DNA from 3 places in the Pseudoduganella sp. GCM10020061 genome. Region 3 is predicted to be linked to each of the others. Evidence: predicted binding sites of a transcription regulator. Region 3 holds the regulator's gene; each other region holds the start of a gene.
The links. The regulator sigma-54, encoded in region 3, starts transcription at its own class of promoters, with help from an activator protein. The targets are predictions, from matches to a motif close to TGGCANGNAANCTGCTTT.
Positions count from the first base shown of each region.

Region 1 (10,436 bases), on a different contig from region 3:
TGCTCCTGACCATGCTGCTGGGAGGGCTGTGGCACGGGGCGGGATGGACCTTTGTGGCTTGGGGCGGGCTCCACGGAGCCTATCTCGTGCTGCACCAGGCCTGGGCACGCAATGCGCGCTGGCGGCTGCCCGCGACCGGCGCCCGTATGCTGACCTTCCTCGCAGTGGTGGTGGCCTGGGTGTTCTTCCGCGCCCCGGACTTCCACACCGCCTTCGACGTACTGCGCGGGATGGCGGGCGGGAACGGGATCTCCCTGCCGCGCGGGCTGGCCGCGTATGCGGACTGGCTGGGCTTTGCCAACTTCGACGGCCTGCGCTGGATCGAGTTCGAAGGGCCGGGGCTGCCGGCGCTGGGCATTGCCGCCGTCCTTGCGTTCTGGGCGCCGACCACGCAGGAACTGATGGCGCGCAGCTGGCGTCCCGATTCGCGCTGGAGCCTGGCCTGCGCCGCGCTGTTCTTCGCCTGCGTGCTGGGCATCAACCGGCCGACGGAATTCCTGTACTTCCAGTTTTAGGGGATGCAATGCGCAAGTACCTGGCGATCTTCTGTGGTGTCAGCCTGCTGTCGGTGGGCTCGGTGGCGGCGCTCAACTACGTGGTTGACCCGTATATGATTCACCAATGGGACACGCCCGAGGTGCAGCGCCTGCGTCCCCCGCGCGAGAAGCTGAGTGCATGGGGCAAGACTTACGCCGTCGCCCGCTACCGCCCGGCCGTACTCTACCTGGGCAATTCGCGCACCGAACTGGCGCTGCCGGCGCCCCATCCGGCCTTCGGCGGCGCGCCCTCATTCAATGCCGCACTTTCGGGCGCATCGCTGGGGGACATGGTCGCGATGGCGCGCCATGCGATGGCGCTTGGTCCGGTCGATACCGTGGTGTGGGGAATCGACGCCCCGTCGTTCTCGCTGGTGCTGGGGACGCTGGACTTCGACCGCGAACTGGTCGCCAGCGGCGGCGACTACCTTCCGCGCCGCGCGCTGCTCGACGTGAAGCGTGCGCTGACGCTCGACATGACGCTCGATTCGGTCAGCCTGCTGCGCGGCAGCTTCGGCAGCGTATGCCGCTCCAACCTGGCATTCAACGGGCAGCGCGACGAATCGTGCATCGTCGACCATATGCAGGGTTGGGGCGGGACCGCAGCCGCGGTCAGGCCGCGGCTGGCCGAGTTCGTCCGCGGCGAAGGGCCGACTGCCGCTGCGTTGTCCTCCTTCGATGCAGCCTTGGGCGCGCTGTGCAGCAGCGGCACGCGGATTCGCGCCTACATCAATCCTACCCACGCCAGCATGCACGTGGCGCTGCACGCGGCGGGAAAGTGGCAGGCGCTGGAGCGCTGGCAGCAGCGCCTCGCGGGCATCGCGGCGCGCCGCCGGGCGGCCGGTTGCGACCTGCGGCTGTACGATTTTTCGGGGTTCAACAGCATCACGGCCGAGCCGCTGCCGCAGGCCAGCGGGGCGCGTGAAATGCGCTACTACTGGGAGCCTTCCCACTACCGCGCGAACGTGGGGCGCATGCTGATCCAGGCCATGTTCGGCGGCGACCCGCAGGCGCAGGTCCCGGCCGGGTTTGGCGTCGAGCTCACCCCGGAATCGATCGCGATCCACCAGCTGGCCCAGCGCGCGGCGCGCGACAGCTACATCGCGAACAACCCGGTCGAGGCGGCGATTGCGCGCAGCGTGGCGCGCGAAGAGTCGGCCAAGGCCGCGCGCCTGAAACGTTGACCGGTCAGCGCTGAGCGGACAAGCGCAGAACGGCGCAGCCTTTTTCGCAGTCCCGGTGCGTTTCCACGAGCTGCGGGAATTCCTCCTTCCAGCGTTGCAGGATCGCGCGTTCGTCCTCGCGCTTGGAGTCGTCCAGGAACACCGCGCCGAACGGCGCCAGGCGCGGGAACAGGGCCGGGCCGGCCGGGTAGCGCGCCAGTTTTCCGGTGTCCTTCGGCGGCCCGTCGATCGCAATCATGTCGATCTCGGCGAGCGGCGGCAGCACGTCGTGCACGTACCACTGCCAGGTGTCCTGGCCGGCAGTGAAGGAGTTCAGCGGCGCGTACAGCACGTCGGCGTACTCCGACAGCCCATGCCGTTCCAGCTGCGCGCGGGTCTCCTGCGCATACTTCGGGTCATGCTCAAGGCTGTACACCTTGCCCGCGCCGTTCTTCTGCATGCATTTGGCCAGGATCAGCGTGGAGGCGCCGCTGCTGCACTCGACCACCACCTTCGGCTTTTCCGCCAGCGCGTGGCGCGCCAGCTCCATCAGGAAGTCCGGCGATGCGGCCCAGCCGCGCGTACACGGCAGGCTCTTGGTGAATCCGAGCTCGATGTAGAGACCCTGCAGCGCCTCCATCTGCCGGAACAGGCGCGCGGATTCCTCCTGCGTCAGGTCGTAAAGCCCGACCAGGATGCGCTGCACGCGCCGGACCTTGTGGACCAGGTCGAGCAACAGCCCGACCGAAACCAGGTACATCAGGGATGCGGCATATACGATCATGATTTCCTCCCTTTGGATCTATCGGAGCATCCGCTGGTACAGCGGCGCGTAGCGGGCCACGCTGGCTTCCCAGGTACGGCGCTCCACCACGAAGCGGCGCGCCTGCGTGCGGATCCGCGCCTGCTGCAGCGGATCGGACAGCAGCCCGATCACGGTCGCCGCGAGCGCCTCCGCGCTACCCGGCTCGAACAGCAAGCCGGTGCGGCCGTTTTCGATCAGCTCGGCATGACCGCCGGTATCGGATGCCGCGACCGCACTGCCGTGCGCCATTGCCTCGAGCGGCAGGAACGGGACACAGAGCGCCGCGTGGCGGCTGGGCAGGCGCGGGAACACCAGCACGTCGGCGAGCGGATAATAGTGGTGCATCTGGCCCGGGGCCGCGTCAGTCGCAAATATTGTGTGGCGCGTGATCCCGCGCATGTCCGCCTGGCTGCGGAGGGCGCCGAGGGCGGGCCCGTCGCCGGCGACAAGCAGGCGCGCAGAAGGGGAGGCCAGCAGGATGCGGGGAAGCGCGTCGAGCAGCAGCGCGACGCCCTCGTGCTCGCGCAGTTCCCCCACATATGCGATTACCGGGCCGGGGCCGAGGTCGAGCTGTGACCTGAGCTGAACCGCATTCGATGGGGCGCAGCCGGTGCTGTAGGGGTCGATCGCGGGCGGGATCAGCGCACCCGGTCCGCGTGCGCCGCGCGCGCGCAGTTCTCCCAGCATGGCATGGCTGCTGGCAGCCACGCCGTCCGCGTGCCGCGCGACCCAGGTTTCGGCGGCGGAAGCCATCCGTGCGACGATGCCGGCATCGCGTTCCGGATCGGTCCACCAGTCGCGCGCCTCATAAATGACGGGCAGCCGGCAGCGCCGGCCCACGCGCAGCGCCGCGATGCCGTTCAGCGGCGGCGCGTGCGCGTGCAGGATCTGCGGACGCGTCAGGCGCACCACCTGGCGGATGCGGGATGACAGCGCGCGCGCCGCCAGCCAGTGCGACAGCAGCGGGGCCCGCGCCAGCGGAGGGGCGGCCGGCCGGGTGCGGAAGAACTGCCAGCCGTCCGGATCCGCCCCGGCGCTGCCGTGCGCTGGGCCGGTGAGCTGGACCGTCTGCCAGCCCCGTGCGCGCTGCTCGGCGATCACTGCATGGCTGCGCAATGCATAGCCGGTGCGGCGCGGGAGCGAATGGTCGAAGATGTGAAGGATGCGCATTGATCCATGGTGGCGAACTTTGCGCATGGCGCCCTTGTGTGCGCTCAAGTGCGGCCCAGCGCGGCGGGCGCGCCGTCCTGTTGCGCGGTCAGCGCGTCGTACACGGCCAGGTAGCCCTGCGCCATTGCGGGCAGGCTATGGTGCGCGATCACCTGCGCGCGCGCGCGTGCGCCCTGGCGCTGTGCCAGTTCGGGCAGGCGGCAATAGTCGCCGATGGCAAAGGCCAGCATCTGCGCGCTCATGGACGGCACCAGGATGCCGGTAAAGCCGGTACCGACCAGCTCCGCGTTGATGCTGGCGGTGCTGGCCACCACCGGCAGGCCGGAAGCCATCGCTTCCAGGATCGGCGCGCAGCGGCCTTCGCGTTCGGAAGGTTCCACAAACACATCCATTGACCGCAGCAGCTGGGCATGGTCGGGCCGCCATCCGGGCAGCCACGCCAGGTGACCGGCGCCGGCGCGGCGCAGCATGTCGAGGCATGTGGCGCGGGCCGGTCCATCGCCCGGAATCACAAGCCGCAGGCGCTGGGCCAGCGCGGCGTCGTTGGAGAGCATGCGCAGGAAGGCCTCGACCAGCAGCGGATGGTTGGCCCGCTCGTCCATCGGGCCGGCCGCGCCGATCACGAAGGTGTGGTCGTGCATGAAGCCGGGCGGCCCGATGGCGGCCTTGGGCCCGAGGCGCGGGTGGAACTGGATGCTGTCCACGCCGTTGGCGATGCGCGAGACTCGCGCCGGGGCCGCACCGACCGAATCGACCAGCCACTGAGCCAGCTCCGGACTGGCTGCGATGAAGTGCCCGACCAGTGGCCGCAGCAGCCGCCGCAGCAAGCGGTAGCGCAGGCGCGCCACCGGCGGCCCGTCCGCATCGCGCGCATGCTCGCCGTGCACGCGCAGCTTGACGCCGGCCAGCGCCGCCACCAGCTGCGCTTCGATGCCGCACTGGTTGCGCGTGTGGATGACGTCGGGATGCAGCGCCCGCAGAGTGCGGAACAGGCGCAGGTAGTGCGCGAAGTCCTTGCCTTCGCGCTTGGCCAGCGTGATCACTTCCACGTCGCGGTGGCGGAACAGCGCACCCTGCCCGGAGTGGTCCTTCAGGCAGACGATGGCATGGCGATAGCGCCCGGGCGGCATGTGCCGGATCAGGTTCACGAGGCCGGTTTCGGCGCCGCCGGTGTCGAGCCGGTGCACCAGGTGCACGACCAGCTTCTGGCGTTCGATCGAGGGGCTGGCATCCATGGCCGCTATTCGTAGTAGCCGTAGTAGTCGCTGCCGGGGAAGGCGCGGTTCTTGTTGCAGATGATACTGATGTGCTTGCAGGTGTCGATGCGCGCCAGCGCGTCCTTCACGGCGCGTTGGGTGGTGCGTTCCGATTCGATCACCATCACCACCTGTCCCATCTGGCCGGCCAGCACGCTCGATTCGGTGGTCAGCAGCAGCGGCGGCGAATCGAACACCACGATCCGGTCGGGATAGCGGCTGGAGATCTCTTCCAGCAGCGCGCTCATGGCCTGGCTGGCCAGCAGTTCGGTCGCATGCTTGTTGCTGCGGCCCGCCGGCAGCAGCGAGAGCGAGGGGATGTTGGTGCGCAGGATGACGTCGGCCAGCGCGAGACGGTCATTCAGCAGGATGTCCATCAGTCCAGGCGCCGAGGGCAGGCCAAGCACCTTGAGCACCGAGGGCCGCGCCACGTCGGCGTCGACCAGCATCACGGTGTGATCCTTTTCCATGGCGATGCTCATGGCCAGGTTGATCGCGCAGTAGGTTTTTCCCTCTCCTGGCAGGGCGCTGGTCACCACGATCAGGTTCGAGTGCTTCTCGCCGCGGTCCTCGCCGAGCGCGGCGCGCAGCAGCGGGCGCTTGATGATGCGGAAGTCCTCCGATGCGCTGGTGCGTCCGCCGTCCTGCGTCACCATGCCCATGTCGTGCAGGCGCGCCAGGTTGATCTCGACGGTGCGCCGCTCCGCGGTATTCAGTTCGACGATGGCCACGGCCACCTCCTTAATGTCGTGATAGTGCGGTTGCGAGGAATCCGCCGTAGGCCGCGAGCAGGGCGGCGACGGCGACGGCGAGCACGTAGTGGCCGCGGCGCCGCTGCGCAAGCGCACGCGCGGTCCAGTTGAGCGCGACCGTGCCAATCACGTTCAGCCCCGTCACCTGGCGCATCGCGGCCGGTCCAAGGAAGGTCGGGCGTACCTGGCTGATCAGGAGACCGGCGGCCGGCCCGCCGAACAGGGCCGCCAGCAAGACCGCGCTGTACAGCATGGGGCGGTTGGGTCCCACCGGCGCCTGGGGCAGGGTGGGCGGGTCGATGATCTTGAAGCTCATCATCTCCGTGGTATTGGTCAGCTCCCCCGACAGCTTGGCCGCCTCGCGCTTGGCGATCAGCTTTTCATAATTGTCCTTGTTGATCAGGTAGTCGCGATTCAGCTGCGCCAGCTGCGACTCGATTTCCGGAATCGCATTGCTCTGTGCCAGCAGGCGTTCGTGCCGCGCGGTGTACTCCTGCACCCGCGCGCGCATCGCGGCGACCTTGGCGTCGGCCTCGGTCAGCGCTACCTTGAGCTGCTGCAGCATGGGGCTGAAGTGGCGGCCCGGATCCGCGTCGGCGCCTTTCTCGCGGCTCTCGGCCAGCTTGCGTGCTTCCAGCTGCGCGATCAGGCGCTTGCCGGCCACGATGTCAGGGTGCGCCTCCGTATACTGCATGCGCAGCAGGTCGAGGTTCTTGTTGAGCGCCTCGATGCGGCTGTCGATTTCCGGATTGACGATGTCGGCGGGCTTGGCCTCGAGGCCGAGGACCGGCTCGTCGCCGCTGATCTGCGCCTTGATGGCGTTGCGCGCCTGTTCGGCCTCCTGCAGCTCGAGCCGCGCCGTGCCCAGCGCGTCGGCGGACGCGCCCAGCTGGCTGCTGTAGTCGGTGCCCTGGCGCGGCAGCAGCATGGTATTGCGCAGCTTGAACTCCTTGACCGCATTTTCCGCCTCCACCAGGCGCGCCTCGTAGCTCCTGATCTGGTCGTCGATGAACTGGACCGCCTTCTCGGACTCGCCGCGGTTGCCGCGGAAACTCCCTTCCAGGAAGATCGCCAGCAGCGACTGCACCACGTCGCGCACCAGCTTGGGATCCTTGTTGTGGTAGCTGATCGTATAGATGTCGGTGGCGGATGTCCCTGCAATGCGGATCTCGCGCATCAGTTCATTGGTCAATTCCTCCTTCTCGCGCGGAGACTTCACCTTGACGTCGAGGTCGACCATCCGCATCACCCGTTCGACATTGGGGCGCGAGATCAGCGTCTTGCTCATGATGTCGACTTCGAGCTCGGTGTTGCGGGTCTGCGTCATGCCCTGCATCAGCGGCTTGAGGATGCTTTGCGTGTCGACGAACACGCGCGCGGTGCTCTGGTAGTCGTCCGGCAGCGTGTAGACCCGCGCCCATCCGGCCAGCGCCACCAGCCAGGTGACGGCGAGCGCATGCCAGCGGTGGTTCCAGATGCCCTTGAGCGCGGACACCAGCTGGTTCAGGAACTCCTCCATGATCGCGCACCTTTCGAAAGGTTCAGCCTATCGGGTCACTCGATTATAGGTCGCGCAATCCGCGCCTCAGTTGGGCTGCGGTCGCTTGGATTGAGTTCAGTCAAGCGGACTGTTCAATGCGTTGTTTTTCCTGCCCCAATTCGTTGCAGGCAAAAAAAAACCGGCCCGAAGGCCGGCAAATGCAGCTCCCACAAGGAGGGGTTACGACTTCCGGCGGCGTGCCACGGCGGTCATGCCAAGCAGGCCGATACCGAAGATGGCGAGCGAGGCAGGCTCGGGCACCCGCTGTTGCAGCGCGTTGGCCAGCGTGTTGTGCTGGATCGTAATCTGGTACACCACGTCCGCCGACAGCAGCGGCGTGGTCGCGCTGAACGCCAGGGTGCCCGGGTTGTAGGTCGAGGTGCCCGGAGCGCCGTCGGTGCGGCTGACGTTCGACAGCGCGTTCAGTTCCGCTGGTGCGTAGCTGAACACCGTGGTGCCGGTGGCGGTGTCGATAATGTTGACGCTCCACGACAGGCGCGCATTGGCGTTGGTGGTCGGGCTGGCGGCGGCGTCAACCCAGGCCTGGGTGAACGGGGTGCCGTCGAACGAGAACGTCATGGTGTCGGCCGCGGCCAGCGTGAAGCTGAACGTGGTCGAGGTGCCGACGTCCGAGTTACCCGATGCCACGCCATCCACCTGCAGCGAAGCGTCCGCACGGGTAGTTGCACGGGCGCCGGCCGGCGCCATGCCGATCGTGATCGTGCTACCGGTCAGTTGCTGGTCGGCGTAGCCGAAGGTGCCTGGTGCTGGCGGCGGGAACGGGAACGGGGTGAAGTCGTTCTCGGGCTTCGCCGGGCAGGGGACGCCCACACACTGATGCGGCACGTCGGGGTTCAGGCCCGACAGGATGCCGAAGGACTGCGCGCCATTGGCGAAAACGCCGTTCAGGCTGGCCGTTGCGTGGGCGTCGTTGGTGCCGGTCAGCGTGTCGAAGTCGGCCGTCGAGAACGGCACGCCGGACGAATGCAGCAGGCGGAAGTTATTGATGTCGAGGATGGCGGATGCAAAGCTGTCCGCGTAGGCACTGCCCATGGCGCCCAGCGCGAGGCTGGCGGCAACCAGTGTGTTGCGAAGTTTCATGATGGCTCTCCTGTCAGTGTGAGTCGATGCACGGGACTGTTGAGCAGAAAGCGTGCCAGCACCGGAAAAGCGTGCAGATTCAGTCACTTGGCGTTGGGCGGGCTTGGCGCTCGCTACGGTGGCGGGAGGCGCTGGCAATTCTTCCGACACCTGGAGCGGCGCGGCAGGCGGCGCCGCAGTGCTGGCCCGTCCGGAACATCGGGCGTGAGCGGCCGCAGCTGCACGGCGCAGCCGGCACATGCTTGGAATATTCAGCACTTCCGCTCAGCAGGCACGGGCGCAGGTATCGCCCGCGCCTGGCGTTGAAAATTTTTCCGACATTTGTGCTGCAGGATGCGGAACTTTCCATTCCTGACCCTGTCTTAACTGCTACGCAGGCTCGCGCCGCCAACGCGGGCAGCATTTGTGGCGGAAAGGACGGAAAAAAACCATGTTTGATGACGAAGAGCCGATCGTGTCGTTTGAAACGCCCGTAGGATTGCACGACATGTGCATCGAAGGCCGGCCCCAGGATGAGGCGCAACCCATGGACGTACAAGTGTTCAATATCAGGATGGCAAACTCGGAAGGCCGGCGCGAAGCGGCCAGCCTGCTGATCCGCAAGATGTACGGCTGGCGAGGTTATGCGGTCGAGCACACGGTCCACCAGGAACCGAACAAGATCCTGCTGTACGCCGAGACGCGCGGCGTCACGGTCGGGACCATGAGCCTGTGCCTGGACGGCAGCGCAGGCCTGCCGGCGGACGAAAACTTCCGCGACCGGATCGACGAGCTGCGTGCGCAGGACCGGCGCCTGTGCGAACCGTCGCGGCTGGCCATCGACAAGGGCGTATCGAAGCGCGTATTCGCCTCGCTGATCCACATTTCCTATATTTTTGCCCACAACATCCACGGCTACAGCGACTACATCATCGAGGTCAATCCGCGCCACGTCATGTTCTACAAGCGCATGCTGGGTTTCACCGATTTCGGCGGCCAGCGCGACTGCAGCCGGGTCGGCGCGCCGGCGGTCCTGCTGCGGCTGGAACTCGACTACATGCGCGAGCAGATCCGCCGCTTCGGCGGCATGTTCGAGAACAGCGGCACGGAGCGCTCCTTCTATCCTTATTTCTTCCCCGTGCGCGACGAGCCGGGTATCACCGCCCGCATCATCTCCGGGCGGAGCTGAGATGGCGCCCGAGGCAAGCGTGCTGCTGTCCGCCATGCGCGAGGTCGTGGGTGCGGCACACGTGCGCGACGACGAGGCCACCCTGGCGGCCTACGCCAGCAGCACCGCCGCGCGCAGCACGCGCGCGCTGGCGGTGGTGTACCCGGCGTCGCTGGAGGAAGTAGTCGCTTTGGTGCGGCTGGCTGCGCGCCACCGCGTGCCGCTCTATCCCGTGTCAACAGGACGCAACTGGGGCTATGGCGACGCCTGTCCGGTGCTGGAAGGGCAGGTCACCCTGTCGCTGTCGCGCATGAACCGGATCGCCGCCTACGATCCCGAGCTGGGCTACGCGGTGATCGAGCCGGGCGTGACCCAGCAGCAGCTGTCCGACTTCCTGCGCGAGCAAGGCGACCTGCAGTGGATGGACAGCACCGGCGCCGGTCCGGATACCAGCCTGGTGGGGAATATCCTGGAGCGCGGCTTCGGCCATTCGCCGTACGGCAACCGCCTGCAGAACGTGAGCGGCATGCAGGTCGTGCTGGCCAGCGGCGAGGTGCTGGAGACCGGCTTCGGCCACTATCCGTCGGCGCGCGCGACCCATGTGTTCCCGTATGGCGTCGGCCCGTTCCTGGACGGGATGTTCACGCAATCGAACTTCGGCATCGTCACCCGTCTGGGCCTGTGGCTGATGCCGCGTGCGGAGACCATCAACCACTTCCTGGCGCAGGTCGAGCGCCATGACGATATCGCGCCGGTCGTCGACGCGCTGCGGCCGCTGCGCATGGATGGCACGCTGCGCAGCATCCTCCACATCGGCAACGACTTGCGCGTGCTCTCCGGCGGCACGGTGTTCCCGCGCGAGCAGGCGGGCGGCAGCAGCGCGCTGCCGCCCCAGGTGCGCGAGCAGATGCGGCGCCAGGCCGGCGTGGGCGCCTGGACGGTGTCCGGCGCGCTATATGGCAGCGC
Region 1 is NZ_JBHUJS010000011.1:251,793-262,228, forward strand. Features, by position in the region: gene ACFSQR_RS15460 (MBOAT family O-acyltransferase) at 1-515, shown strand, start outside; gene ACFSQR_RS15465 (hypothetical protein) at 524-1,720, shown strand; gene ACFSQR_RS15470 (class I SAM-dependent methyltransferase) at 1,725-2,483, opposite strand; gene ACFSQR_RS15475 (glycosyltransferase family 4 protein) at 2,502-3,674, opposite strand; gene ACFSQR_RS15480 (glycosyltransferase) at 3,719-4,909, opposite strand; gene ACFSQR_RS15485 (XrtA-associated tyrosine autokinase) at 4,915-5,661, opposite strand; gene ACFSQR_RS15490 (XrtA system polysaccharide chain length determinant) at 5,672-7,201, opposite strand; gene ACFSQR_RS15495 (EDSAP-1 family PEP-CTERM protein) at 7,403-8,323, opposite strand; gene ACFSQR_RS15500 (long-chain N-acyl amino acid synthase) at 8,754-9,491, shown strand; gene ACFSQR_RS15505 (FAD-binding oxidoreductase) at 9,493-10,436, shown strand, end outside.
Region 1: the regulator sigma-54 is predicted to act here: its motif matches at 8,364-8,381, upstream of ACFSQR_RS15495 (EDSAP-1 family PEP-CTERM protein).

Region 2 (10,436 bases), on a different contig from region 3:
TGGCAACCACGTTCTTGGTGACTTGCCAGTTGTCTTCGATGTAGAAGGCCGAGTTCTTGGTGGTGAACACGCCGCCGTTTTCGAACTTGCGCACGGCCACGTACTGCATCGGCGCGCCGCTGTTGTTCACATAGCCGTTGGCGATCTTCGAGCCGGCTGCCAGGTTGTACACCTGCATCACAGCGCCGCCCGAGTAGGACGAACCGTCCACCACTTCATACTTCTCGTTGTCCATGCCGAAGCGCAGGCCGTGGGCGCCCAGGTTCCACTCGGCGTCCAGGCGGAAGGCGGTACGCTTGTCGTTCGCGTTCGGATCGGTGATCAGCGAGGTGGTCGCGCAACCGACCTTGCGTGCCGGCGAACCGAGGCGGTTCACGACGTACGGGCAGGTCAGCGCGGTTTCGATGGCCGACTGGCGGTTGTACTTGCCCACGCCGTACATGGCCGACACGGTCAGGTCGTCGTTGATCCAGGTGGTGTACTTGCCGATCAGGTTTTCGCCGCCGGAGGTGAATTCGTCGGTGCCGACTTTTTCGCCGCGTGCGGTGCTGTACGCCACTGGCGACTTCCAGGTGACCAGCGTGTCTTCGGTCTTGTCCGAGAACGCGGTGAATTCCAGGGTGTTGGAGTCGTCGATGTTCCAGTCAGCCTTGATCAGGTACTGCGGCGAGGTCGACTTGATTTCGGTCTGCTCGGTCACGCCGTAGGTCTTGCTCTTGACGTTTGCCGCCTGCACCAGGCCGAAGATGAACAGCTTGTCTTCGATGACCGGGCCGCCGAGCCAGAGGTTCGACTTCAGGTCGTCGGTGCCGCCTGGACGGTTGTGCAGGTGCCACTTGCCGTCGTTGACCGACTTCTCGCCATAGACGGACGAGCCGGTCAGGGACTCAGGCTGGTAAATGACGTTGACGCCGCCCTTCCACTCGTTGGTGCCGCGCTTGGTCGTTACCGACAGCACGCCGCCCAGCGAACGGCCATACTCGGGGCCGTAGCCGCCGGTCTTGACCTGCTGCGAGCCGATGGCGTCGAAAGGAACCTGGTTGAACGCCACGCCGTTGACGGAGTTGGTGACGTTGAAACCGTTGATGTAGTACACGTTTTCCGCTGGCGATGCGCCGCCCAGCGAAGGCACGTTGCCGCCGCGCAGGCTGGTCTGGCCGATGCGGCTGTCGCCCTGCGTCGCGCCTGGCGCCAGCAGCGCCACGGCGGTCACGTCGCGGGTCACAGGCACGCGGTCGATCGCTTCCTTGTTGAGGACCAGCGAGGATTCCGGCGACTTGACGTCGATGCGCGATGCGCGGCCTGTCACGACCACCTTGTTGCCGGCGGACGGGCCGGCGAATGCCGCGCTCGAACCTTCACCGGCCACAACCGTCACGGCCAGCTCTTCGCTGCTGCCGTCGGCGTAGGTGGTCTTCAGCAGGTAGCTGCCTGGTGGCAGCTGGGTCAGGCTGAAGGTGCCGTCCGCGCCGGCCGTCACTTTACGCGACAGGCCGATCGATTTGTTTTCTACCGTGATCACCGAGCCTGCTACTGCCTGGCCGCTGACCGCACCGGTCGTTTGCGATTGGGCGTACGCGGTGGTCGAAACGGCCACCGTGGCGAGGCCCGCGCTGAATGCGAGGGACAACGCGTGTACAAGTACAGTTTTTTTCAACATGTGATTCCTATAAATAAAAAGCCTCCCTGGAGGGAGGCAGGCGCCGCCGGGCAGGTGCCCGTGGTGAGCCGTGCTGGCCACCCCCGGGGCAGCCATTCATCATAGGAACATATCGACTAGATTTGTGTCAAATGCGCATAGATCAATACGCAGTTAAACAACAGCCTAGAAGGAACATGCTATTTTTAACCGAACATAAGTATGTTGTATTGATGACCTTTAGTCGCTGTAACCATCAATTCCAAGTTCGGAAATTTTGCGGGAAATGGTATTACGTCCCATGCCGAGTTTCGCCGCCGCTTCCAGGCGCCGGCCATGCGTGTGTTTGAGTGCGGCGCGGATCAGGGTCGACTCGAAACGCCGCGCCAGTTCTTCCATCAGCCCTTCCCTGCCGGCGTCCAGCATGCAGACCACTTCCCGCTCCAGCAGGGCGGCCCAGTCGCCGCCGCCCGCCTGCGCGCCTGCCGCGGCGGGGCCCGCGGCCGATTTCAGCAGTTCGGGCGGCATGTCGCCGACATCGACCACCTGCCCGGGCGCCATCACGGTCAGCCAGTTGCACAGGTTTTCCAGCTGGCGCACGTTGCCGGGAAAGTCGCAGCCTTGCAGGAAGGCGAGCGCGGCGGGACTGGTCTGCTTGGCCTCCACGCCGAGCTGTTGCGCGCTGCGCGCCAAAAAGTGACGAACAAGCAGCGGAATGTCCTCGCGGCGCTCGCGCAGGCTGGGCAAACGCAGGCGGATCACGTTCAGGCGGTGGTATAAATCTTCGCGGAAGCGGCCGTCGCGCACGCGCGCTTCCAGGTCCTGGTGGGTGGCGGTGATGACGCGCACGTCGGCGCGGATCGGCTGGTGGCCGCCGACGCGGTAGAAGTGGCCGTCCGACAGCACGCGCAGCAGGCGGGTCTGCAGCTCGAGCGGCATGTCGCCGATCTCGTCGAGGAACAGGGTGCCGCCCTCGGCCTGCTCGAAGCGGCCGCGCCGCATGGCCTGCGCCCCGGTGAAGGCACCGCGCTCGTGGCCGAACAGCTCGGATTCGAGCAGTTCGGACGGGATCGCGGCCGTGTTGATCGCCACGAAGGGCTGCTGCGCGCGCGGGCTGTGCTTGTGCAGGGCGCGCGCCACCAGTTCCTTGCCGGTGCCAGACTCGCCCGTGATCAGGACCGTGGCGCTCGACTGCGACAGGCGCCCGATGGCGCGGAACACTTCCTGCATCGCCTTGGCCTGGCCGAGGATCTCCGGAGCGGCGGCGGGACCGCTGTCGACCGCGGCCTCGCGCTCGCTCTCGGCCTGCGCGCGCCGGATCAGGCCGACCGCCTGGTCGATGTCGAAGGGCTTGGCGAGGTAGTCGAAGGCGCCGCCCTGGAAGGCGCCCACGGCCGAATCGAGGTCCGAGTAGGCGGTCATGATGATGACCGGCAGGCCGGGGTGGCGCGCCTTCACGGCCTGCAGCAGTTCCAGGCCCGATTCGCCAGGCATGCGGATGTCCGACACCAGCACCTGCGGGGCTTCCTGTTCGAGCGCGGCCAGCGCGTCGCGCACGTTGCCGAAACTACGGGTGGGGAAGTTTTCGCGGGCCAGCGCTTTTTCCAGCACCCAGCGGATTGAGGCGTCGTCGTCGACGATCCAGATTGGTTTCATAGGTTCGCTCAGTCACCCGTCGTCCCGGCAAAGGCTGGGATGACGGCATTACGGTAACGGCAGCAGGATGCGGAAATCCGTGCAGCCCGGCCGGCTCTCGCATTCGATCACGCCCTGGTGCTGGTGCACGAAGGTCTGGGCCAGCGTCAGGCCCAGCCCGCTGCCCCCTTCCCTGCCCGACACCAGCGGGAAGAAGATATGGTCCAGCAGCGCGTCCGGAATGCCCGGTCCGTTATCAATGATATGCAAGTCTAATGCCAGCGGATAGCGGACCTTGGCCAGCGTGACCTGGCGCGCCACGCGGGTGCGCAGCACGATGCGCGCGCCGCCGCCGGCGATTTGCGCCGCCAGCGCCTGCGCGGCATTGCGCACGATGTTCAGCACCGCCTGGATCAGCTGCGCCTTGTCGCCCCTGAACTCGGGCAGCGAGGCGTCGTAGTCGCGCACCACGTCGAGGCCCGCCGGGAACTCGGCCTGCACCAGGCTGCGCACCCGCTCCAGCACTTCGTGGATGTTGACGTCGCCGACGATGTGCGGCTGGCGGTGCGGCAGCAGCAGGCGGTCCACCAGCGTTTGCAGCCGGTCCGCCTCCTTGATGATCACCTGGGTGTATTCGGACAGGCCGGCTGCCGCGGGCAGCTCGCGTTCCAGCAGCTGCGCGGCGCCGCGGATGCCGCCCAGCGGGTTCTTGATTTCATGGGCCAGGTTGCGCACCAGTTCCTTGTTGGCCTGGCCCTGCTCCAGCAGCCGCTCCTCGCGGTCGAGCTTGAGCTGGTGCACGTTCTCGCGCAGTTCCAGCACCACCTGGCTGCCTTGCGCGCTGACCGCCGCGTGCACGTGCAGCGGCTCGCGGCCCGGGCGGGCGAGCGTGAGGTCCTGGCGGAAGTCGGTGGGCTGCTGCTCGAGCGCCTGCGCGCACAGCCTGCGCAGGCCGGCGGCATCGGTAAACAGCGACCACAGGGGCTGGCGCAGCAGCGCCCGGCTGGAGGTCTCGAGCAGGTTCTCGGCGGCCGGGTTGGCGTAGGCGACCCGGCCCTCTGCATCCACCAGCAGCACGCCGGTGGCCAGCAGGTCGAGGATGGTGGCGGCCTCCGGCTTGGTCGGCGCGCTGGAGGCCGGGGTGGTCATCGAATGTTGGAGATCTCGCGCTTGAGCGCTTCGATATTGCGCTCCGAGCGGCCGATCGCGTCGCGCAGGTTGGCCACGCGCTCCTGGTACTTGGCGTAGTTGCGCTCGTTGCCCAGGCGGTCCGGCTCGCCGTTCTTGTATTCGGCCTTGAGCTCGTTGAGCTTCTGCTGTTCCAGGCGCAGCTCTTCGTTCAGGATGCCGCGGCGGTCGTCGTCGCGGGCGCGCTGCTCGCTGGTGTCCACGCGCGGGAAGTCGGCCGGCGACGGCGCCGGCGCGGCCTGGGTGCGCGTGCGTGCCGGCGCCGGCTCCTGCGCGCGTGCCGGGGCCGGGATCGAGTCGGGCAGGTCGAGCGCCTTGCAGCCGCGCCGGTTGGTATCGGTCAGCTCCTTGCGGCCCTGCGCGTCCACGCACAGGTAGATCGGGCTCGCCGATGCGCTGCCCGCTGCGGCGAACAGTGCCAGTGCTGCAATCGATTGTCTGCTTGTCATTCGCATGTTTGCTTCGGGCATCAAAATGAACCAATTCCCGACTATACAACAGGGATGAAAAAAAGCGCGAGCAAGCTTACCGCCTGCCCGCGCCTTTTACATCCGGTTGCAATTACAGCGAGTAGTACATGTCGAATTCGACCGGGTGCGTGGTCATGCGCATGCGCTGCACTTCCTGCATCTTCAGCTCGATGTAGGCGTCGATCATGGTGTCGGTGAACACGCCGCCGCGGGTCAGGAACTCGCGGTCGCGGTTCAGGTTGTCCAGCGCCTCTTCCAGCGAGGAGCAGACGGTCGGGATCAGCGCGTCTTCCTCAGGCGGCAGGTGGTACAGGTCCTTCGATGCCGCCTCGCCCGGGTGGATCTTGTTCTGGATGCCGTCCAGGCCGGCCATCAGCAGCGCGGCGAAGCACAGGTACACGTTGGCCAGCGGGTCCGGGAAGCGCGTCTCGATGCGGCGGCCCTTCGGGTTCGCCACGTGCGGGATGCGGATCGACGCGGAGCGGTTGCGTGCCGAGTAGGCCAGCTTGACCGGCGCTTCGTAGCCAGGCACCAGGCGCTTGTATGAGTTGGTGCCCGGGTTGGTGATCGCGTTCAGCGCCTTGGCGTGCTTGATGATGCCGCCGATGTAGAACAGCGCGGTGTCGGACAGGCCCGCGTAGCCGTCGCCGGCGAACAGGTTCTTGCCGTCCTTCCAGATCGACTGGTGCACGTGCATGCCCGAACCGTTGTCGCCCACGACCGGCTTCGGCATGAAGGTGGCGGTCTTGCCGTAGCTGTGCGCGACGTTCCAGATCACGTACTTCATGTTCTGGGTCCAGTCGGCGCGCTCGACCAGGGTCGAGAACCTGGTGCCGATTTCGTTCTGGCCGGCGCCCGCCACTTCGTGGTGGTGCACTTCGACCGGGATGCCCAGCGATTCGAGGATCAGGCACATTTCCGAGCGCATGTCCTGGAACGAATCGACCGGCGGGACCGGGAAGTAGCCGCCCTTGACGGTCGGACGGTGGCCGGGATTGCCGCCTTCCATGACCTTGTCGGTGGACCAGGACGCTTCGTCGGAATCGATCTTCACGAAGCAGCCGGACATGTCGATCTTCCAGCGCACGGAGTCGAAGATGAAGAACTCGGGCTCAGGGCCGAAGAAGGCGGTGTCGCCCAGTCCGGAGGACTTGAGGTAGGCTTCGGCGCGCTTGGCGATCGAGCGCGGGTCGCGGTCGTAGCCCTTGCCGTCGGCCGGCTCCACCACGTCGCACTGCATGAACAGCGTGGTCTCTTCCATGAACGGGTCGATCTGGGCGGTGTTCGGATCAGGAACCAGCAGCATGTCGGACGCTTCGATGCCCTTCCAGCCGGCCATCGACGAGCCGTCGAAGGCATGGCCCGACTCGAACTTGTCGAGGTCGAAGTGCGAAACCGGCACGGTCACGTGCTGCTCTTTGCCGCGGAAGTCCGCGAAACGAAAATCGACGAACTTGACTTCGTTGTCCTTGACCATTTGCAGAACGTCTGCGGGTGTCCTTGCTGCCATTGGATATCTCCTGGTAAAAATGGGTGCCTACGATGACCGAACAATATGCAGGATCCGTGCCAGCTCTGCAAACAGCCTGTGCCTGCCGGGCTTCCGGTGCAAACAATGCTTGCCTGCGGGGCGCAAACGGCAGAGCTTATTCATTTCCGCGCACCAAAACGGTGCATTTTACCAAACAAGCACCATTCGGGGGCGCATCGATCATCCCCGCAGAGGTGAACTACGGTGCGTCAGGCACTGCTTTGGGTTCGGCGGGGAGCCCCTCGCTCGCGGGAACGGCGTGTTCCTTGCGCAGCACGGTGGCGCGGATGCGCTGGCGGACCAGGTTGATGTGGCTGCGCAGCCCGTACAGGACATCGGCAAACGCCAGCGGCAGGCTGACCCGGTTGGCGCCCTCCTCGATCTGGTCCAGGCGCTGCAGCAGGATGCGCGCCAGCTCGGCGCGGTCGGCGTCTGGCCCCGCCGCGTCGAGCTGCTGCTCGACCTTGCGCAGCTGCCCGTACCAGCGGAACACGCGCGAGCGCACCCGCCACACATACAACGGCGGCAGCACGCGCGACAGCGGAATCCAGAGCGCCGCCAGCGCCACCACGACCACCCACATCCGGTCGAGCAGGTTGGCCAGCCAGAAGCTCATGTAGCGCTGCAGGAACGGCGGCCCGTCCTTGTAGAACTTGGACGCCGCGCGCGCCACCGGGATTTCGGTGAACTTCTCGGACGGGAATTCGCCCTGCCGCTGGAACCAGCCGGTGCCGCCGTGGATGCCGCTGGCGGCCTGCACGAACAGCTGCACCAGCGCCGGATGCAGGTCGCGCCGCGCGACCAGCGTGGCGGTCGGCGCGATCAGGTGGTAGTCCTGGGCCGGCAGGTCGCGGCCCAGGTCGACGATCCCGCGCGGCAGCAGCACGTGCGTCAGGTGCGGCAGGCGGCGCGTGTACGCCTCGGCCTGGGAAAAATTAAACAGGCGGATGCCGGGCGTTTGCAGCAGCATCTGGATCAGCGGAGACTCCGGCGCCGACGAGAACACCAGGCCGTCGATGCGCCCTTCCAGCAGCTCCACGGTGGCGGGGGTGTTTTCCAGCGCGCCGATGGTGAGCTGTCCGGGCTCGACGCCGTTACTGTCGAGGATTTCGCGGAACAGCTTGGGCACGCCGGTGCCCTCCGGCCCCAGGTTGATCTTCAGGCCGCGCAGGTCGGTGAGCTGGTCCACCTTGGCCGAGTCGCGCAGGAACAGCCACACCGGTTCGGTAAACAGGCTGCCGATCGAGATCAGCTGTTCCTTCGCCTTCTCGTTGCCGGTCGCCGAACCGCTTTGCACGAAGGCGATGTCGGTCTTGCCGTCCAGGAGGCGCTGCAGGTTCTCGGCCGAGCCGAGCGAAGGGCGCAGCGTGACCTTGATGCCGTCGCGCGCCAGTTCGGCGGCGTACTTCCTGGCGAATTCCTCGTAGGCGCTGTTGAACTGGCCCGTGGACAGCGTGACGGTGCGCGGCGGGGTCGGATCGACCAGCAGGTAGGCGAGGTAGCACAGCACGGCCACCAGCGCCAGCATCGGCGCGGAGGTGGCGAGCAGGTCGCGCAGGGAGAACTGGGTGAATTTGCGGATCTTGGTCATCGTGCGGCGCAGTTTTTTCATGCTTGACACCATGCCAATAAAAACCCGCCAGCGCAAGCGTGCGGTCGTCCCCGCGCAGGCGGGGACCCATGCCCAGGTTCCGAAGCGGGGAGCGCTAGCGGCCCGCAGGCCCGGGATGGGTCCCCGCCTGCGCGGGGACGACGGGGTGGCTTACCTCGCGCACTGGGCCAGGCGCGGCTGGCCGGGGGCGGCCGGCGGCGGCGTTTCGATCATCGGCATCAGCGACGGCGCCAGCGTGGTGAGCAGCTGCACCGGCAGCGTGCTGGTGAAGTCGTAGTCGGCCGCGCTCGGGCCGGCCACGTACGCGGTCATGCTGCCGAAGAAGCGCTCGCCGATGTTGAAGACGAAGGTCGCCGACCGGTTGACGAAGCGCGACTCGATCAGGCGCCCGCCCGGCGCGTACACGTCGAAGCGCTGGTCGCCGGTGCCGGTCTTGCCGCCCAGCGCGATGACGGTGCCGTCGGCCAGCGTGAACGAGGACTTGGCGCGGCGCGCGGTGCCGTCCGAGACGACCTCGCGGATGGCGTCCGCCACCACGCGCGCCACCGCCGGCGACAGCACCTGCTGGCCCTTGGCGCCTTCGCGGTTGCGCACCATGGTCTCGTAAGGCGTGCCCTTGGCGAAGTGCAGCGACTGCAGGCGGCGCACCGGCTTCTTCACGCCTTCGTTGACGATGATGCCCATCAGCTCGGCCAGCGCGATCGGGCGGTCCGCCGAGGCGCCCAGCGCGGTCGCGTACGACGGCGTCAGCGAGTCGAACGGATAGCCCATCTTCTTCCACTGGCGGTGGATCTTCAGGAAGCCTTCCATTTCCAGCAGACCCTTGATGCGGCGGTCCTGCGCGTGCTTGCGGCTGGTCTTGAACAGCCAGGCGTAGACTTCCTGGCGCTCCCTGGTGCTGGCGGCGAACACCTCCGACAGCTTGGCGCCCTGGTGGGCGCGCAGGTAGCGCACCAGCCACAGTTCCAGCGGGTGGATCGAGGCCACGTAGCCGCGGTCCGCCAGCGACATCTCCTGCACCGAGTACTGCGTGTACATGCGCTCGATGCGGTCGGCAGGCAGCTCGTTGGTCGCCACGTTCTCGTTCAGGAAGGCGCCGAACTGCGCCAGCGTCGCTTCCGGCCACACCGTGCGGTGCACCGCGGCCAGGCGCGACGGCGTCGGACGGAAGCTGGCCAGCAGCGTCTTCTCGATCTCGGCCGCCGGCTTGCCCTTGTATTTCTGGTAGAAGCGGGTCAGGAACTCCTTGCCTTCCTTGTCGGCGAAGCGTGCCAGGTACTCCTTGCGGCGCGGGTCGTTCGACGCTTCCAGCAGCGAGGCGGTGGAGCCCGGCGTCTCGAACATGTAGAAGTACACCACGTCGCGCATCAGGCGCACGAACACCAGGTTGGTGGACTGGCGCAGCGCTTCGCGCACGGTCATGATCTTGCGGTTGTCATCCTTGTTGAAGTTACCGAAGGTGTGCAGGCCGCCGCCGGTGAAGAACGCCTCGCCCGGGCTGGCCGAGTACTTGCGCTCCAGCGCCGCTTCCAGCATCGCCTTGAGGTCGCGCTTCGACGGGTCCTCGATCGCGCCGAGGTAGTCCAGCGCCCAGCGCGACAGGTGGTCGTGGCGGTCCACTTCGATGCCGCGCAGCTCGGCCGCCGGACGCGCCGCGTAGCGCTTGTGCAGCTGGTCGATGATGTCGAGGTAGGTCACCAGCGTGCGCAGCTTGGCGGTGGAACCCAGGTCGAGCTTGGCCCCTTCGTTGATGTCGAGAGGCTGGTCGAAATTATCGGTCTGGACGCGCAGGTAGTTGGCGTCGCGGCCGCGCTCCAGCAGCGTGAAGCTGTACACCACCTTGGCCGGGTCGCCGTTGCCCAGCATGTGGCGGCCGGTCAGGCCGGCAGCCTGCGCCGCCTCCTGCGTGTTCAGCGAACGCAGCACACTGGTGACGGCCTGCTGCGCCTGCGCGTCGAGAGTGCTGGCCACCGTCAGGTCGAGGCGGTCCACGTTGTACAGGCGCGATTCGCCCAGCAGTCCGGCCAGGTGCGCGCGCACCGCGTTGGCGGCCTTGCGCGAGACGAAGGTGTTCGGAGCCGGCGGCGCGACACCGCTGCCGAGCGCAGGATGCAGGCGTACCTTGAGCGCGGCGTCGCGCAGCTTGGGCGTGATCACCCCGGCGTCGGCCAGCACGCGCAGGTGGCTGTTGGTCAGCTCTTCCAGGTCGGCTTCGCCCGCTCCAAGGTAGTGGCTCGGGCGGCGCTGCGCGATCATCAGGCTGAGCGCCTCCTTGAAAATCAATACGTCTTCAGGCGTGTCGAGCGGGCCCGTCAGGGCCTTGTTCACCTGCGCGAAATCGCGGCCGTACCAGACCCACAT
Region 2 is NZ_JBHUJS010000007.1:28,854-39,289, reverse strand. Features, by position in the region: gene ACFSQR_RS13010 (carboxypeptidase regulatory-like domain-containing protein) at 1-1,660, opposite strand, end outside; gene ntrC (nitrogen regulation protein NR(I)) at 1,880-3,295, opposite strand; gene glnL (nitrogen regulation protein NR(II)) at 3,344-4,423, opposite strand; gene ACFSQR_RS12995 (DUF4124 domain-containing protein) at 4,420-4,911, opposite strand; gene glnA (type I glutamate--ammonia ligase) at 5,024-6,442, opposite strand; gene ACFSQR_RS12985 (TAXI family TRAP transporter solute-binding subunit) at 6,663-8,054, opposite strand; gene ACFSQR_RS12980 (transglycosylase domain-containing protein) at 8,226-10,436, opposite strand, start outside.
Region 2: the regulator sigma-54 is predicted to act here: its motif matches at 6,487-6,504, upstream of glnA (type I glutamate--ammonia ligase).

Region 3 (10,436 bases):
CGGCCGCGCCCTCGGCCTTCAGGCGTTCGAGGTCGGAGTCGTCGTGGCTGCGCACGATCACCGGCAGCGTGGGCGCCAGCTCGCGCACCAGCCGCAGCACCTTGAGCGCGGATGGCGTGCTGGCGTAGGTGATCACCATCGCGGCGGCGCGATGCACGCCCGCCGCAACCAGCGCCTCGCGCCGCGCAGCGTCGCCGTAGGACACGTTGGCGCCGGCGGCATGCGCTTCGGCCACGCGTTCCGGGTCCATGTCCAGCGCCTGGTAGGCGATCTTTTCCTCGGTCAGCAGCGTGGCCAGGCTCTGGCCGGTACGGCCGAAACCGGCCAGGATCACGTGCTTTTGCGCCGACATGGTGCGCGTGGCGATCTGCGTGAGCTGGAGCGAGCGGTTCATCCATTCGTTGGACGAGATCTTCATGACGATTTCGTCGGACTTGGTGATGATCAGCGGGGCGAGCAGCATCGACAGCACCATCGCCGCCAGCACCGGCTGCAGGATGGCCGGCTCCACCAGCCGCAGTCCGGTGATCTCGTTCAGCAGCACGAAACCGAATTCGCCCGCCTGCGCAAGCGCCAGGCCGGTGCGGATGGCCGTGCCGTCCGGCGCGCCGAACAGCTTGGCGAGGCCGGCGATGATTGCGAACTTCACCAAGACGATCGCGGCCAGCAGCGCAAGCACCACCCACCAGTGCGCGATCACCAGGTTCACGTCCAGCAGCATGCCGATCGTGATGAAGAACAGGCCGAGCAGCACGTCGCGGAACGGCTTGATGTCCTCTTCCACCTGGTACTTGAACGGCGTTTCGGAAATCAGCATGCCGGCCACGAACGCGCCCAGCGCGAGCGACAGGCCGGCCTGCTCCGTGATCCAGGCGGCGCCCAGCGTCACCAGCAGGATGTTCAGCATGAACAGTTCCTGCGACTGGCGCTTGACCACCACGGTGAACCAGCGGCGCATCAGCTTGTGGCCAATGAAGAACAGGAGCAGCAGCACCACGGCCGCCTTGACTGCGGCCCACGCCAGCGTCGGCGCCAGGCTGCCGGTGTCGCGCGCCAGTGCCGGAATCAGGATCAGGAGCGGCACCACGGCCAGGTCCTGGAACAGCAGGACGCCGATGATGCGGCGCCCGTGCTGGCTTTCCAGCTCCAGGCGCTCGGTCAGCATCTTGGAAACGATCGCGGTGGACGACATGGAAACCGCGCCGCCCAGTGCGAACGCCGCCTGCCAGCTGATGTTGAACATGCCCTGCGCGCTGAATGCGATCAGCGTGGCCAGCGCCATGGTGCCGCCGATGGTGACCAGCACCTGCGCCAGGCCCAGGCCAAATACGATGCGCCGCATCGCCACCAGCTGCGGCATGGAGAATTCAAGGCCGATCGAGAACATCAGGAACACGATGCCCATCTCGCCCAGCATGTGGGTGATGGCGCTGTTTTCGGCCAGCGCCATCGCGTGCGGGCCAAGCAGCACGCCGACGGCGAGGTAGCCGAGCATCGGCGGCAAATGCATCATCCGGAAAGCCACCACCCCCAACACTGCACAACCCAGCAACAGGAGGGTGAGTTCTAGTCCGGAAAACATATAAGCGGGGTTCCTTGCAGTGCTTGTGGATTGTTGGGTCTGGCAAGTTTTTTGCTTGGCCAGATCGTTTATACTGCTGCCATGAGTGTAACCGATGAAAAAACAATGCAGAAAGCTTTTGATGACAGCGCGATAACGCGTGCAATGCAACTGGCGCGCGAGACGCTGACGATCGAAGCCGATGCGATCGCCGCGCTCAACGCGCGCCTCGACACCGACCATTCCGTCGCCCGCGCGGTGCAGCTGCTGCTGGGCTGCAGCGGCCGCGTGGTCATCTCCGGGATCGGCAAGTCCGGCCATATCGCGCGCAAGATCGCGGCGACGCTGGCCTCGACCGGCACCCCGGCCATGTTCGTGCACCCGGCCGAAGCCGCGCACGGCGACCTGGGCATGATCACCGAAAACGATGCCTTCATTGCAATCTCGTACTCCGGCGAGGCGGCCGAGCTGCTGTCGATCGTCGGCATCATCAAGCGCATGGGCGCGCCGCTGATCTCGATGACCGGCAATCCGAATTCCGGCCTGGGCAAGCTGGCTGACGTCCACCTGGACATCTCGGTAGCCAAGGAGGCCTGCCCGCTCAACCTGGCGCCAACCGCCAGCACCACCGTGACGCTGGCGCTGGGCGACGCGATTGCCGTGGCGCTGCTGGACGCACGCGGCTTCAAGGAAGAAGACTTCGCGCGCTCGCACCCGGGCGGTGCGCTGGGCCGCCGCCTGCTGACCCATGTGCGCGACGTGATGCGCAGTGGCGACGCGGTGCCGAAGGTCGGCCTGGACGCGCGCCTGCAGGACGCGCTGATGGAAATCACGCAGAAGGGCATGGGCATGACCGCCATCGTCGATGGCGACGGCCGCCCGGTCGGCGTGTTCACCGACGGCGACCTGCGCCGCATGCTGGAGCGCACCCAGGACTTTACCAAGGTGATGATCCGCGACGTGATGCACGCGAATCCGCGCCGCGTGCACCCGGACCAGCTGGCGGTCGATGCCGTCGCGATCATGGAAGAATTCCGCATCAACCAGATGCTGGTGACCGACGCCGACGACAAGCTGGTCGGCGCGCTGCACATCCACGACCTCACCCGCGCCAAGGTGATCTGATGGTGCGCCCGACCGACGCCACCAACCGCGCCGCCAACGTCAAGGTCATGATCTTCGACGTGGACGGCGTGCTGACCGACGGCAGCCTGACCTACGCGGCCGACGGCGAAATCACCAAGACCTTCTATGTGCTGGACGGCCTCGGCATCCAGCTGCTGAACAAGACCGGCGTGGCCACCGCGATCATCAGCGCGCGCAACTCGCCGATCGTGGTCAGGCGCGCGCACGACCTGGGCATCAAGCACGTGTACCAGGGCATCCACGACAAGCGCATCGCCTTCGCCAAGCTGCTGGAAGAAACCGGCGCCACGCGCGAGCAGTGCGGCTATATCGGCGACGACGTGATCGACCTGCCGCTGCTGCTGCAGGTGGGCTTTGCCGTGACCGTGCCGACCGGCCATCCGGAAGTGCAGGAGCGCGTGCACTACGTGACGAAAAACCCGGGCGGGCGCGGCGCCGTGCGTGAAGTGTGCGACATGCTGATGCGCGCGCAGGGCACGTACGAATCCGCACTCGCGCAGTACTTCGCATAAGCATGGCGCGCCAGTACAGGAAACGGACAGCACACCGGTGGCGCTTCGGCGCCATCTTCGGCGTGTGCCTGGCGCTGGCGCTGGGCAGCTTCTACCTGGTCCAGCTGATGCACGTGCAAGACATGGAGATGCTGTCGGACGCGCACAAGGGCGAGCCGGACTACATCGTCGAGAATTTCAGCGCAGTGCGCATGTCCCCGGACGGCACGCCGCGCTACATCATCTCGGGCGCGCGCATGACGCACCTGCCGCTGACCGACAGTTCGACGGTGGAGTCGCCCGCGCTGCAAAGCTTCGCGCCCGGCAAGCCGCCGATGTACATCAACTCGAAGACCGCGCGCCTGGACCACGTCAACAACACGGTGGAACTGTCCGGTAACGTGGACATCCGCCGCGCCGCATCGCCGACCGCCAAGCCGATGACGATGCGCACCGAGGCGCTGACGGTGCTGGTGGACGAGGACCAGATGCAAACGGCGCTGCCGGTGGTGATGACCAGCGGCGCCACCGTGGTGCGCGGAGTCGGCATGAGCGCCAACAACGCCACCCGCCAGGTCAAGATCAACAAGGCACGCATCGAACTGCCTGCACATGAACCCTAACAGAACGGGAATTCGCCCATGAAACGACACCTGATCATCGCCAGCCTTTGCCTCTTCGCGACCGCGGCGTGGGCCGAGAAGGCGGACTCGAACAAGCCGACCACCATCACGGCCGAGACGGCGGACTTCGACGACGTGACCCAGTCGCACGTGCTGACCGGCAGCGTCGAGCTGCAGCGCGGCACCCTGGTCATGCGCTCGGAACGCGCGACCGTGCGCGAGACGCCGGACGGCTGGCAGATCGCCACACTGGTCGGCGGTAACGGCAAGCTGGCCACCTTCCGCCAGAAGCGCGACGGCGGCGCCGACCTGTGGGTCGAGGGCCGCGCCGAACGCATCGAGTACGACCAGCGTACCGAAGTCGCCAAGCTGTTCTCGAAAGCGAACATTACGCAGCTGGACGGCAAGCGCGTGACCGACGAGGTCAATGGCGAATACATTTCCTACGACAGCCGCAAGGAAGTCTTCGCAGTGCGTAACGACGCCAGCGGCGAGAACAAGCCCGGCAAGGGCCGCGTAACGCTGATCCTGGCGCCGCGCAAAACGCAAGCGGCACAGCCGGCGCAACCGGCACCGGCGGCCCAGCCGGCCCAGCCAGCAGCACAGGATAAAAAGTAATGGATGAACAAAACAGCGGCTGCACCCTGATTGCACGCGGCCTGCAGAAATCCTACGGCAAGCGCATGGTCGTGCACGACGTGTCGCTGCAGGTGGAATGCGGCGAAGTGGTCGGCCTGCTCGGCCCGAACGGCGCCGGCAAGACGACCTCGTTCTACATGATCGTCGGCCTGGTGCCGTCGGACGCGGGAACGATCGAAGTGGCGGGCGTGGACATCTCCAGCCTGCCGATCCACCGCCGCGCCACGCTCGGCCTGTCCTACCTGCCGCAGGAAGCGTCGGTGTTCCGCAAGCTCACGGTGGAGGAGAACATCCGCGCCGTGCTGGAACTGCAGAAGGACGAACACGGCAAGCCTCTCAAGGGCGACGCCATCGACGAGCGGCTCGACACCCTGCTGGCGGAATTGCAGATCGAAAAGCTGCGCGAGAATCCGGCGCTGTCCCTGTCCGGCGGCGAGCGCCGCCGGGTCGAAATCGCACGCGCGCTGGCGACCAATCCGCGCTTCGTGCTGCTGGACGAGCCGTTCGCCGGCGTGGACCCGATTGCGGTCATTGAAATTCAACGAATTGTGCGATTCCTCAAGGAGCGCGGCATCGGAGTGCTCATCACCGACCACAATGTGCGCGAAACGCTTGGCATCTGCGACCGGGCGTATATCATCAACCAGGGTTCGGTATTGGCGTCGGGTCGTCCCGACGACATCATCTCGAACGAGTCGGTACGCCGCGTCTACCTGGGTGAACACTTCCGCATGTAAGCTCGCCGCCGCATGAAACAAAGCCTGCAGCTGCGCACTTCGCAGCATCTCGCGCTCACGCCGCAACTGCAGCAGTCCATTCGCCTGCTGCAGTTGTCCACGCTCGAGCTGCACCAGGAGCTCGAGCAGGCGCTGGCCGACAATCCCCTGCTCGAGCGCCTCGACGATCCGCTCGACCATTCGGTGCGCCTGCTGGCCGATGGCGCCATTGCCAGCAGCACGCCGTCCACCGCCACGGAAAACAGCGAGCCGCAGGGAGAGCGGCAGGAAGCCTCGCAGGAAGGCGCCGGCGACGATTACGAAGCGCCCGCCGACAGCGACAGTTCCGGCGACGACTGGGGCGACGCGGGGCGCGGCAAGGCCCCCGAGGACGACGACGGACGCATGCAGCTCGAAGCGTGCGCGACCACGCTGCGCGAACACCTGCTGGAGCAGGCGCGCGTGACGGTGCCGGAAGGGCGCGACCGCGTCCTGGTGGAGCTGGTCGTCGATGCGCTCGACGACAATGGCTACCTGGACGAAGCGCTGGAGGACATCCATGCGCGCCTCCCGCAGGAAGCGGACATCGACATCTGCGAACTGCGCACCGCGCTCGCGCTGCTGCAGAGTTTCGATCCGCCTGGCGTGGGCGCGCGCAGTGCGTCCGAATGCCTGGCGCTGCAGATCCGCCGCATGGAGCGCGTGCCGATGGTCACGCGGCGCATGGCGTTGACGATCGTCGAACAGCACCTGGCCTGGTTCGCGCAGCGCGATTTCGGCAAGCTGAAAAAAGCCCTCGATTGCGACGACGAAGACCTGCGCGAGGCGCAGGCCGTCATCCGCCAGTGCAATCCTCATCCGGGCGCCGCGTTTGCCGCGGATGCGTCAGACTATGTCGTACCGGACGTGATCGTGCGGCGCGCCAAGGGCGGGTGGTCGGTCACACTGAATCCGGACGTCATGCCGCGCCTGCGCATCAACCAGGTCTACGCGAGCATGCTCAAGCAGGCCAAGGGCGAGGCGCAGATGGGTGCGCAGCTCCAGGAGGCGCGCTGGCTGATCAAGAACATGCGCCAGCGCTTCGATACGATCCTGCGCGTTGCGCAGGCCATCGTGGAGCGGCAGAAGAACTTTTTCTCGCACGGTGCGGTCGCCATGCGTCCCCTTGTGTTGCGTGAAATAGCTGATACACTAGGTTTACACGAGAGCACTATTTCTCGTGTCACAACGCAGAAATTCATGCTGACACCGCACGGCATGTTTGAGTTGAAATATTTCTTCGGTAGCCATGTCGCCACCGAGGCAGGCGGTGAAGCCTCCTCCACGGCGATACGTGCTCTGATCGTGCAACTGACGGGAGCAGAAGACCCGAAAAATCCTTTATCCGACAGTAAGATTGCGGAGATGCTGGGGGAGCAGGGCATGGTCATCGCGCGGCGCACCGTTGCCAAGTACCGCGAAGCACTCAAGATCCCACCCGTCAGCCTGCGCAAATCTTTGTAAAGTCTCTGTAGCAGCTGTAAGCAGGGCGTTCCTCTACGCACCGGGCGCACGAACGAGCAAGTGAACTTTCAAGGAGTGTGTATGAATCTCACCATCAGTGGACACCATCTCGAAGTAACTTCCGCCATCCGTGACTACGTTCAAAGCAAGCTCGAGCGAATCACCAGACATTTCGATCATGTGATCGACATCGCCGTCATCCTCTCCGTCGACAACCTCACCGAAAAGGAAAAACGCCAGAAGGCGGAGGTCAACCTGCGCATGTCCGGCAAGACCGTGCACGTGGAAAGCCAGGCGCAGGACCTGTACGCAGCGATCGACACCTTGATGGATAAGCTGGACAGGCAAGTGATGAAGCATAAGGACCGGGTGCAGGACCACAATAACGAGTCCATCAAGTACATCCCGGAAGGCGAGAGGTCCGCGGCCTGAAAACCAGAATAACAACATCCGCGCATGGGGCGCCGTGAGCGCTCCCGAAGGCACCCCCGGGTGCCTTTTTCAATGTGGGGCTGCGCTAGAATAGCGCTTTCCTTTTCGACTACACGCCATGACTGAATACGTCCAGACCCGCGTCTCCAACGGCATCGGCTTCATCACGCTCGACCGCCCCAAGGCCCTCAATTCGCTGTCGCTCGACATGGTGCGCGCGCTGACCGACGTGCTGTTGCAGTGGCAGGCCGACCCCGGCGTGCAGGCCGTGGTGCTGGGTTCGAGCAGCGAGAAGGCGCTGTGCGCGGGCGGCGACATCCGCTTCTTCTTCGAAGCCGGCAAGGCCACGCCGATGGGCGGCTCGGCGCTGCTGGAAGACTTCTTCACCGAAGAATACGCGCTGAATCACCTGATCCACTACTACGAAAAGCCCTACGTCGCACTGATGGATGGCGTGGTGATGGGCGGCGGCATGGGCATAGCGCAGGCCGGCCCGCAGGCACGCGTGCGCGTCGTCACGGAACGCACGAAAATGGCCATGCCGGAGGTGAACATCGGCCTGTTCCCGGATGTGGGCGGCAGCTACTTCCTCTCGCGTGCGGCGGGCGCGCTGGGCAACTACCTTGGCCTGACGGGACTTACCGTCGGCGCGGCCGATTCCATCTACCTGGACCTGGCGGACGTGTTCGTGCCAGGCGAGCGCATGGCGGAACTGAAGGCGGCGCTGGCTGCGGCGGATGGAAGCAGGGTGCGCGAGGTGATTGCATCGTTCGGCGCCGCTGCCGGTGCGTCGCAGCTGGAGGCGGAGCGCGCCACCATCGACCGCCACTTCTCGCTGGCGTCGGTGCAGGCCATCATGGACTCGCTGGAGCAGGATGCCAGCCCGTTCGCGCAGAAAGCGCTGGGCGCGATGCGCCAGCGTTCGCCATTGATGATGCGCGTAACCTTCGAACTGCTGAAGCGCGGCGCATCGCTGGACGTGGCCGACTGCCTGCGCATGGAGCGCAACCTCGTGCGCCGCAACTTCGAGCATGGCGAAGTGCTGGAGGGTGTGCGTGCGCTCGTGATCGACAAGGACAACCAGCCGGTATGGAATCCGCCGTCGCTCGATTCGGTGACCGACGAGATGGTGGATCGCTTCTTCGAGCCCGCCTGGCCTACCTGGGCCCATCCCCTCCGCCACCTCTGAGATGGGAGGGGGCCGCCCCCCTCAGGACTGCTCGCGGTGGCGCAGCAGCACCCGCTCCGTCGATGAGAAGTGCTTAGCCAGCCGCTCGGCCATGTACACCGAGCGGTGCTGGCCACCGGTGCATCCTAGCGCGACCGTGAGGTAGCTGCGGTTATCCGTCTTGAACGCGGGTAGCCACTTCTCGATGAACTTGCGGATATCTTCCAGCATCTCGTTCGCGTTGGGCTGCGCTTCGAGGAACTTGATCACCGGCTCGTCCATGCCCGTCAGCGGGCGCAGCGCCAGGTCGTAGTAGGGGTTCGGGATCGCGCGCACATCGAACACGAAATCCGCATCCAGCGGCACGCCCAGCTTGAACGCGAACGACTCGAAGAACAGCGTCAGCGGCGCGCGCTCGAGCTCCACCAGCTCCTTGATCCACACGCGCAGCTTGCTGGCCGACAGTTCGGAGGTGTCGATGACCAGCCCGAGCTTTTCGATTGCGCCAAGGCGGTCGCGCTCTTCGGCGATACACTCGATCAGCGTGCGGCGCGCGGCAGGGTTCTCGCCGGGACGCAATTCGTGCGACAGCGGATGGCTGCGGCGGGTCTCGGAAAAGCGCGCCACCAGCGAATGCGTGTTCGCCGTCAGGAATATCGCCTTCACGTCGTGGCTTTGCTCGCGCAGCGCCTTCACCACCAGCGGCAGTTCGGCCAGCGACTCCGCGCTGCGCGCGTCGACGGCAATGGCCGCGCGTTCCGCGCCCTGCTCATGCAGGGCCTCGACCAACTGGGGCAGCAGGGCAGGGGGAAGGTTGTCGACGCAGTAGAACCCTGCGTCTTCGAGAACGTTCAGGGCTACTGATTTGCCGGAGCCTGAGATACCGGTGATGAGTACGATGCGCATAGCCGCGATGATACCGTAAGCCGCAGCAGGGGAGGTGACTGTCCCAACGGGACCGTCGCTCAGTCGCCGCTCATGGCCTGGCGCTGGCGCTCCATGAACTCGGACAGCGTGTCGATGCCGCGCAGCTGCAGGATGGTGTTGCGCACCGCCGCCTCCAGCAGCACCGCGATGTTGCGGCCGGCAGCAACCGGGATCACGACTTTACGGATCGGCAGGCCGAGCACATCTTCGGTCGGGAAATTGAATGGCAGGCGCTCGACTTCCTCTTCCAGCGCCGAGCGGCGCACGAGATGCACAATCAGCTTCAGGCGCATCTTGCGGCGCACCGCGGTCTCGCCAAAGATCGCCTTGATGTCGAGCAGGCCGAGGCCGCGGACTTCGAGCAGGTTCTGCAGCAGTGGCGGGCAGCGGCCCTCCACCATGTTCGGCGCGATGCGCGAGAATTCGACCGCGTCGTCGGCAACCAGGCCGTGCGAACGCGAGATCAGCTCCAGGCCAAGTTCGCTCTTGCCCAGGCCCGAGTCGCCGGTAATGAGCACGCCCACGCCCAGCACGTCCATGAACACGCCGTGCATGATGATGCGCTGCGCGAGTTTCTTGGACAGGTACACGCGCAGGAAGTCGATCACCTGCGCGGCCGGCAGCGGCGTGGAGAACAGCGGGATATTCTGCTCGTCGCAGATGGCGAGGATGTCCGGCGGCGTCTCGAGGCCCTGCGCGATGATCAGCGCGGGCGGGGCGCCGGCGATCAGCTCGCCGATCACGTGGCTGCGCGAGCCGGACTTCAGGCGCTGGTAATAGGTCAGTTCCTGGTGGCCGAAGACCTGGATGCGGCCCGGGTGGATCAGGTTCAGGTGGCCGACCTGGTCGGCCGCGGACGCCACATCGCCCGAGATCAGGCGCTCGCCGCCCGGAAAGCCTGCAAACCACCCGAGTTCCAGGCTCTCGCGGTTGTCGTCGTACAGGCGTTGGATCGTGAGCGGCGTCTGGAGCATTGCTTAACCCAGCGCGTGCAGGCTGGGCTGCCAGTGGGTGATGCGGGCATGGACCGATGCCGGATCCGGATCGGTGGACAGTGCCTGGCGCACCGACTCGTCCGAGAACATCTCGGCGATCTCGGACAGGATCTCGAGGTGCTGCTGCGTGACGTGCTCCGGAATGAGCAGGAAGAACAGCAGGTTGACCGGCACGCCGTCGGGCGACTCGAACGGAATCGGTTCGGCCAGGCGCACGAATGCGCCGATCGGCGCC
Region 3 is NZ_JBHUJS010000001.1:692,800-703,235, forward strand. Features, by position in the region: gene ACFSQR_RS03090 (cation:proton antiporter) at 1-1,582, opposite strand, end outside; gene ACFSQR_RS03095 (SIS domain-containing protein) at 1,688-2,686, shown strand; gene ACFSQR_RS03100 (KdsC family phosphatase) at 2,686-3,219, shown strand; gene lptC (LPS export ABC transporter periplasmic protein LptC) at 3,222-3,821, shown strand; gene lptA (lipopolysaccharide transport periplasmic protein LptA) at 3,840-4,439, shown strand; gene lptB (LPS export ABC transporter ATP-binding protein) at 4,439-5,197, shown strand; gene ACFSQR_RS03120 (RNA polymerase factor sigma-54) at 5,210-6,679, shown strand; gene hpf (ribosome hibernation-promoting factor, HPF/YfiA family) at 6,761-7,111, shown strand; gene ACFSQR_RS03130 (enoyl-CoA hydratase/isomerase family protein) at 7,230-8,300, shown strand; gene rapZ (RNase adapter RapZ) at 8,322-9,185, opposite strand; gene hprK (HPr(Ser) kinase/phosphatase) at 9,245-10,180, opposite strand; gene ACFSQR_RS03145 (PTS sugar transporter subunit IIA) at 10,184-10,436, opposite strand, start outside.